One region of the Sporosarcina sp. G11-34 genome, then DNA from elsewhere that is predicted to be linked to it. Evidence: a T-box and tRNA genes for the amino acid it is inferred to sense, from the RefSeq annotation. Region 1 holds a T-box; the other regions hold tRNA genes.

Region 1 (2,272 bases):
GGACTAAAATGAAAAAAGTGAAATGGGAAATGAAAGAACGTTTTATTTTTCCGGCATTTGCAGGATTACCTATAGGTGCTGAAACGGTTAGTGTTACTCCAAGGTTCACGGAAGAAAGAGATGATGATGCAGTCCGGCTAACTGGAATTTATCATATCGCCGCGAATGTATCTTTTAGTGAAGAGGGAAATAAGTCGGAGATGACTGAAGAAGCCATTCTAATCGAAGATGTTGAACTTGACGGGCAAACGGGTTATTTCGAATACGCTGTTCCTCTAAATGTAGATTTACCGGCAGAAGCAGGCAATCCACTTAACGTAGCTGTTGTAAGTTCATCGTTTGAGGTGGACGGGCAAGGCGTGTGTGGAGTTGTTTGGGACGTAGAATGTAGTTACAAAAAAGCCGTCGTGTTAGAGGAGCCGGTAGTTGAACTGAAAAGTGAACAAAAAGAAAAAGAAGTTGTTGCAAAAGCCGTTGCAGTAGAGGAAGCAACGGCGATTCTAAATAATTCTACTTTTAGTGATGAGGACGAAGTACTGTCATTTATTTTTGAATTAGGTGATGGTTTTTCTGCGACGACATTCCGTTCAAATGATGTTTTTGTAGAGCGCGAAGGCTAAACCGGCTAATAAGCAAAAAAGTAGAAAATCACCAGCAGTCGGTAAGATGAGTAACCGCAACAGTTGAAAAATAGTAATGGGAATAATAAAGCCTTTGCAGCAAAATCTTGTTTTTCGAAGCCATGGAGGTAGCAGGTAAGGGTTATATCCTTTTCTCATAACACAATCCTTTCGTTAGTTACTTGACGAGCATATCGCAGTTCCGCTATACTAAAATCAACTGCATATAGATGCGATGAATGGGATAGTACGTGATTTTTGTTTTCTTTAGAGAAGGTGCCAAAGGTGAAAGGCCCTGTAAACAAGTTACTGAATGTCACCCATGAGCAGTTTCCATGAACAAGACGTTTATCCGGACTTTGGATAGCATCAGTAGTGGAAACCGGTTAGAAGCCGTTATTTACGTTGAGGTGCATGTTTTTGTGCACGAATAAAGGTGGTACCGCGAACAACTCCTTCGTCCTTTAGTTTAAGACGAATGGAGTTTTTTTGTGTCCAGACTTTGGGCGCTAGCCCTACGTTTTTCTAAGCATCCAAAACTAAGGAGGAATTTATATGTCAAATGAAAACTTGTCAATGCCAACTAAATACGATCCAAAGACAGTTGAAGAAGGCCGCTATGACTGGTGGTTAAAAGGGAAGTACTTTGAAGCGCAACCAGAAAGTGATAAAGAACCTTATACAATCGTTATTCCACCACCAAACGTAACCGGAAAGCTTCACCTTGGCCACGCTTGGGATACTACACTTCAAGATATTTTAGTACGTATGAAACGAATGCAAGGCTATGATGCATTATGGCTTCCGGGAATGGATCATGCAGGCATTGCAACACAAGCTCGTGTAGAGGCGAAACTCCGTTCTGAAGGGAAATCTAGATACGATCTCGGTCGTGAGAAATTCATTGAAGAGACGTGGAATTGGAAAGAAGAATACGCATCGCATATACGTGAACAGTGGGCGAAACTTGGCCTGGGCCTTGATTATACACGTGAGCGATTTACGCTTGATAAAGGTCTTTCAAAAGCGGTTCAAGAAGTATTCGTTACCCTTTATAATAAGGATCTTATTTACCGTGGTGAATACATCATTAACTGGGACCCGGCAACGAAGACGGCTCTATCCGATATCGAAGTTATCCATAAAGATGTGCAAGGTGCATTCTATCATATGCGATACCCACTTACTGACGGTACAGGAAGCATTGAAATTGCGACAACACGTCCTGAAACAATGCTTGGTGATACAGCGGTGGCTGTACATCCTAAGGATGAACGCTACAAACACCTTATTGGGAAGACCGTAAAACTTCCGATTATCGGACGTGAAATTCCAATTATCGCGGACGATTATGTCGACATGGAATTTGGGAGCGGAGCAGTGAAAATTACTCCAGCACATGATCCAAATGACTTTGAAATTGGGAACCGTCATAACCTTAAACGTGTTCTTGTTATGAATGAAGACGGTACTATGAATAAGCTTGCGGGCAAGTATGACGGTATGGACCGTTTTGATTGCCGTAGGGAAATTGTGAAAGACCTTCAGGAAATGGGTGTGTTGTTTGAAATTGAAGAACACTTACATTCAGTAGGTCACTCGGAACGAAGCGGCGCGGTTGTTGAACCGTATTTGTCTACACAATGGTTCGT
Region 2 (2,272 bases), on a different contig from region 1:
TGTTTACTACAACAAGCGATTGAGGAGGAAATATAATGACAACTACAGAAACTTGGTGGGAAGAAATTTTCGAAGGAGACCTCGCCCTTGGCATTAACAAGGAGAGATTTGCTGAACTAGAAAATGAGAATTTCCTCTATTTTGAAGGGGAAGAAATTGAAGAAGATAAACTGTATTCGTAACGTTAACAATCCAGCCTGTACCTATTGCAAGTAGGGCCAGGCTGTTCTCTTATTCTATACTTCTCCAAAGATAAAGTGCCGCATAGCTCAGATACGGTGTCCAATCTGGAAAGTGAGCCGCAATTTCTTCTTTTGACGGTTTCTGATCCATTTCCCATAAAGTTTTCAGTGCATTTTGCAAGCCAATATCCGCAAGTGGAAAAAGATTTGGCCGTCCTAGGCCAGACATAAGGAATCCTTGGGCAGTCCATGGACCAATCCCACGATACGATGTTAACTCTGCTGTTACTTCATCGTCTCCTAGATACTTGAACTTATTTAAATCTAGCGCACCACTTGCTATCGCTTGTGACACCCCAATCATATACTCTGCTTTACGCGCGCTGAACTGCATCTCACGCAACGTAGCAACGTCCAGTTCCGCAGTTATTTCAGGCGACGGATATCGCCATACACCATCCGTTTCGGTTCCAAAAGTTTCAACAAAACGCATCGACAATGTATTCGCAAACGACATATTCAGCTGTTGGTGAATAATACTTCTTATTAATGTTCCATAAAGCGAGAAACTTCGGACAAGCGGTGTACCTTCATGTTCTTTAAATATCGGGGCCAAGTCTGTTTCCATAAAGTGCGAACTGATTCCTTCGAGAGATTGATTGAAGTGGAAGTTTGTTTTTACTTTCTCGATTTGCATTTCGTCCAGTGCCCCGTCTAAGATAAATGAAGGAAGCTCATTCGTACCCGTTGCCAGTAGTTTTACAATATTCCCCTCTTCCATAGGAATACGTATAGAACGATTCAAGACATCGACTGAATTCAAAGGATCACCAGAAAGTCGCTCAAGAGCACGATCAAAGTCATATTTAAATGGAAGTATTATTTTAGTTTCTATTACTTTCACCTTTTCTGTTTACTATTTGTGCCGTTATTATACTACTAATAAAGTTATTACGGAAAAGGGTTGACTTACTGAGTGGGTTTGCTATAATAGAGTTTGTCCAGTAAGCAGGACATAAACATTTTAATGTCGGTTTCGTAGCTCAGCTGGGAGAGCGCTACCTCGACAAGGTAGAAGTCGGGGGTTCGAGCCCCTCCGAGACCATAGGGTTTAGACCCTCAAGAACGCTGTAGGAACACGGTTTTCTTGTAAAAACACCACCTCTTCGGAGGTGGTGTTTTTTGTTGTTTATTTATTAATCGTCCCACCCAACACCTTATTTAAATAAAGTTATTAAAGGGTTATCGATTTCAATTAATCCAAGTGATAATTTAGTTGAACTAATTGTTGTTTTTCGAAACGACCTTCAGTTATCGTGAAGTATTTACCCAATCGATTTATGAATACGCTTAGTTTTTTATTGGTATACCACATTTTTTTCCACAGGAGTATCTTCTTCGAGTTCCTTTATTAACAGGAGTAGTTCCAGAGCACTCATTGTCGGCAGACTTTCCAATAAGATCATCGCAGATTCAAAAATTTTAAATTCAAAAGTTTTAATCTCCCCTTCAACATGAAATTCCGAACCAATTTGTTCTAACAAATAAATCTTAATAATGAATGGCTCCGCAAAATCCACAACAGGGTCCATATTTCTAGTAAGAATTAAAAATCCCAAATCCTCCATATTCTCGTTTTTTATTCCCGTATATATCTGCATATTTTCCAAAAGGCAATCTGATATGATTACATTGAAATCTTCTTTCATCTTTATCTCCCCCATTTTTCTTTATTAATACATTATCCATAAGCTAACTCTACTACGTTTAAGCGAATATATAAAATGCAGAAAATCGATTTTCGAGCCCTTTTCCGATGTGAATATTGAATTGTGTATTTACTTAATCTATCTAATTAGGCAAAAAATTATCTTCAAAATCAAACTTGCTAGTTTTCAGGTTCTTGTTTTATTATTGAAAACGAAAAAAGTATGATCCATAACGGACCATACTTTTTTCTTCCTCCAAATAGTTATGGAGGCTGCACACGGAAAATTTTTGTTTTTCAAATACTACTTTACCGTACTGCTATGCTGCTTTAAAAATGTTCTTTTACTTGCTGACGATTAAAACGAATATCTCGTCAGTGA
Region 3 (2,272 bases), on a different contig from region 1:
TTTCACGCATGCAAACCAATAGACATCCCCATTTTTTAAAGGCGCATATCCAAAGCGTCCATCTGTCGACCAAATCTCGCTTGATGTATGCGCGTGAACACGGTTCCTATTTTCTGTAATCCCTCTCCAACAAGTATAGCCCGCATATCTTGGCGCGGAATCGGGGACTAATTTTTTTCTGATCGGTGAATGGATGCCATCAGCCGCGATTAATAAATCAGCTGTTACTTGCTTTTCATCTTCAAAATATGCAGTTATATAGGTTTCTTTTTCTTGTATATCGATGCATTTTTTGTTATACGTAACCGTTCCAGACTGGAGGGATTCCACCACCAATAATCGCTATTTTCATCCCTGACACACCCTTTATTTTTCATGTTGTGATTATTGTAGCATTATATATGTTGAACTTATGATTTCTACATAATCCCCTAGCGCCGAGGGGGAGAGAGAAGGATTCTTTAGTTCGGCTTATATATACTTGCGCCCTGGGGATAGTTCGTCCAATCACTTTGTGAACCCGTCCATATAATAAGAAGAAGTCCGGCCGACTTAAAAGTGGTGAAGGGGGGAAAATATATGTGTTTTGAAGATGAACGACGGAGACGTCAAGTAGAGTTGATTTGCGAATGTCGGGAAGTACGATCGAACCGTGATAATAGAGACTTTTGTAATCGTAATCGCAGAGATGAATCCAGATGTCGATGCAATAGGTGTAACCGCAGACGAAATAACTTCTGTTGGTAAATGAATTGAAACGTAGCGAATAAAATAATATTTGCAGTTGCGTTTATAAAAAAGTGACCATTACTTCAAGTAGTGGTCACTTTTCATTTTACTACAAACTATGCTCATTTAAGTTCGGTGGATATCATAGTTAAAAATAAAAAAACACCACCTCCGAAGAGATGGTGTTTTGGAGAAGACCGCGTTCCGACGGTCTTCCTAAGGGTTTGGCACCCAATGGTCCCGATAGGGCTCGAACCTACGACTTCCACCTTGTCGAGGTGGCGCTCTCCCAGCTGAGCTACGGAACCGTTATTTTTGGAAGTGCATCTGTTTACTGCACAAGTTCTATTATAGCAAGCCTGAAAAAGAAGTCAACCCTTTTCGACAAACTCTTTTTTGGTAGTCAATTGAACAAAAATAAACAGGCCCGCGGTGAATTTAATAGGATTCTTTATTTAAACATATATCGCAATATCAAAAACAGCTATCCCACTCAATTTATTGGAATAGCCGTTTTTTATTAGTTTACACTAGTGGAGCTGTTCATCTTCAATTTCGTCCCTTGTGAAATAGAGGAAATTCTCTTCTTCCAGTTCAGCGAAGCGTTCTCTATTAATACCTAGGGCAAGATTGCCTTCGAAAATAGTTTCCCACCAAGTTTCAGTTGTTGTCATTGCATTTCCTCCTCGATTATCTATATTGTTAGAACTTTGTGTACCCTTAAAGTGATATAATACAAACGTGAAAAGAATGGAAGAACTAAGCTTCATATATCCATGTCTTAAGCAGTTAGAAGTCTATCAAAAGGGGCGATCTACATGGAAAAAGTTACATTTGCAATTGTAGGGACAGGAATTGTTGGCGAAAGAATTATTAACCAATTAGTAAGCAATGAGTCTGCAACGATTATTGCATTATTCGATGAAAACAAAACGCGACTTTCCGAAATGGCGAATACATATGGGCTAATTGCGGCATCCTCTTATGAAGAAATATTATCATTGAAGCCGGACTGGGTGTATATTGGCACACCGCCAGTTTCCCATGCGGTACTTAGCGAAAAGGCAATCGCGGCGGGATTAAATGTACTTTGTGAGAAACCGCTTGCACATGATGCGCTTGATGGTGAAGTTATGGCGAAAGCAGCTGTAGAGAGCGATGTTCATACAGCAATGCATTTTCCTTTAATGTACAAGCCGTCTGTTAGACATATGATGCATCTTGTGGAAGAAGGTGTTATTGGCGACGTTGTCCGTATCGAACTGTGTACATACTTTCCACACTGGCCACGTCTATGGCAACAAAACCCTTGGATTGGGTCACGTGAGCAAGGCGGCTTTACACGGGAGGTGTTCCCGCATTATTTTCAACTTATGTACAGAATGTTCGGTGAAATTTCAATTACGGACCATGAAACCGTCTATCCTAAAAATGAGTTACTTGCTGAAACAGGTGTCCTTGCAATTGGGAAGACAGAAAAACAGATTCCAGTATTATTAAATGGGCTCACGGGCATTGGACAAAAAGAAGAGCTCTCATACAC

The links. A T-box is a leader RNA that pairs with one kind of tRNA and senses whether it is charged. The one in region 1 lies ahead of KSU66_RS07970 (valine--tRNA ligase), so its partner is inferred to be a tRNA-Val.
Region 2: it encodes a tRNA-Val, which carries the amino acid that the T-box ahead of KSU66_RS07970 (valine--tRNA ligase) is inferred to sense. The anticodon was not compared.
Region 3: it encodes a tRNA-Val, which carries the amino acid that the T-box ahead of KSU66_RS07970 (valine--tRNA ligase) is inferred to sense. The anticodon was not compared.

The regions. Positions count from the first base shown of each region.
Region 1 is NZ_JAHNZW010000004.1:341,712-343,983, reverse strand. It holds gene KSU66_RS07980 (hypothetical protein) at 9-620, shown strand; T-box leader at 847-1,088, shown strand; gene KSU66_RS07970 (valine--tRNA ligase) at 1,176-2,272, shown strand, end outside.
Region 2 is NZ_JAHNZW010000001.1:358,658-360,929, forward strand. It holds gene KSU66_RS01660 (hypothetical protein) at 36-182, shown strand; gene KSU66_RS01665 (DNA-3-methyladenine glycosylase family protein) at 232-1,086, opposite strand; tRNA gene KSU66_RS01670 (tRNA-Val) at 1,215-1,287, shown strand; gene KSU66_RS01675 (hypothetical protein) at 1,541-1,891, opposite strand.
Region 3 is NZ_JAHNZW010000006.1:234,563-236,834, reverse strand. It holds gene KSU66_RS10735 (FAD-dependent monooxygenase) at 1-333, opposite strand, end outside; tRNA gene KSU66_RS10730 (tRNA-Val) at 965-1,037, opposite strand; gene KSU66_RS10725 (hypothetical protein) at 1,260-1,403, opposite strand; gene KSU66_RS10720 (Gfo/Idh/MocA family protein) at 1,548-2,272, shown strand, end outside.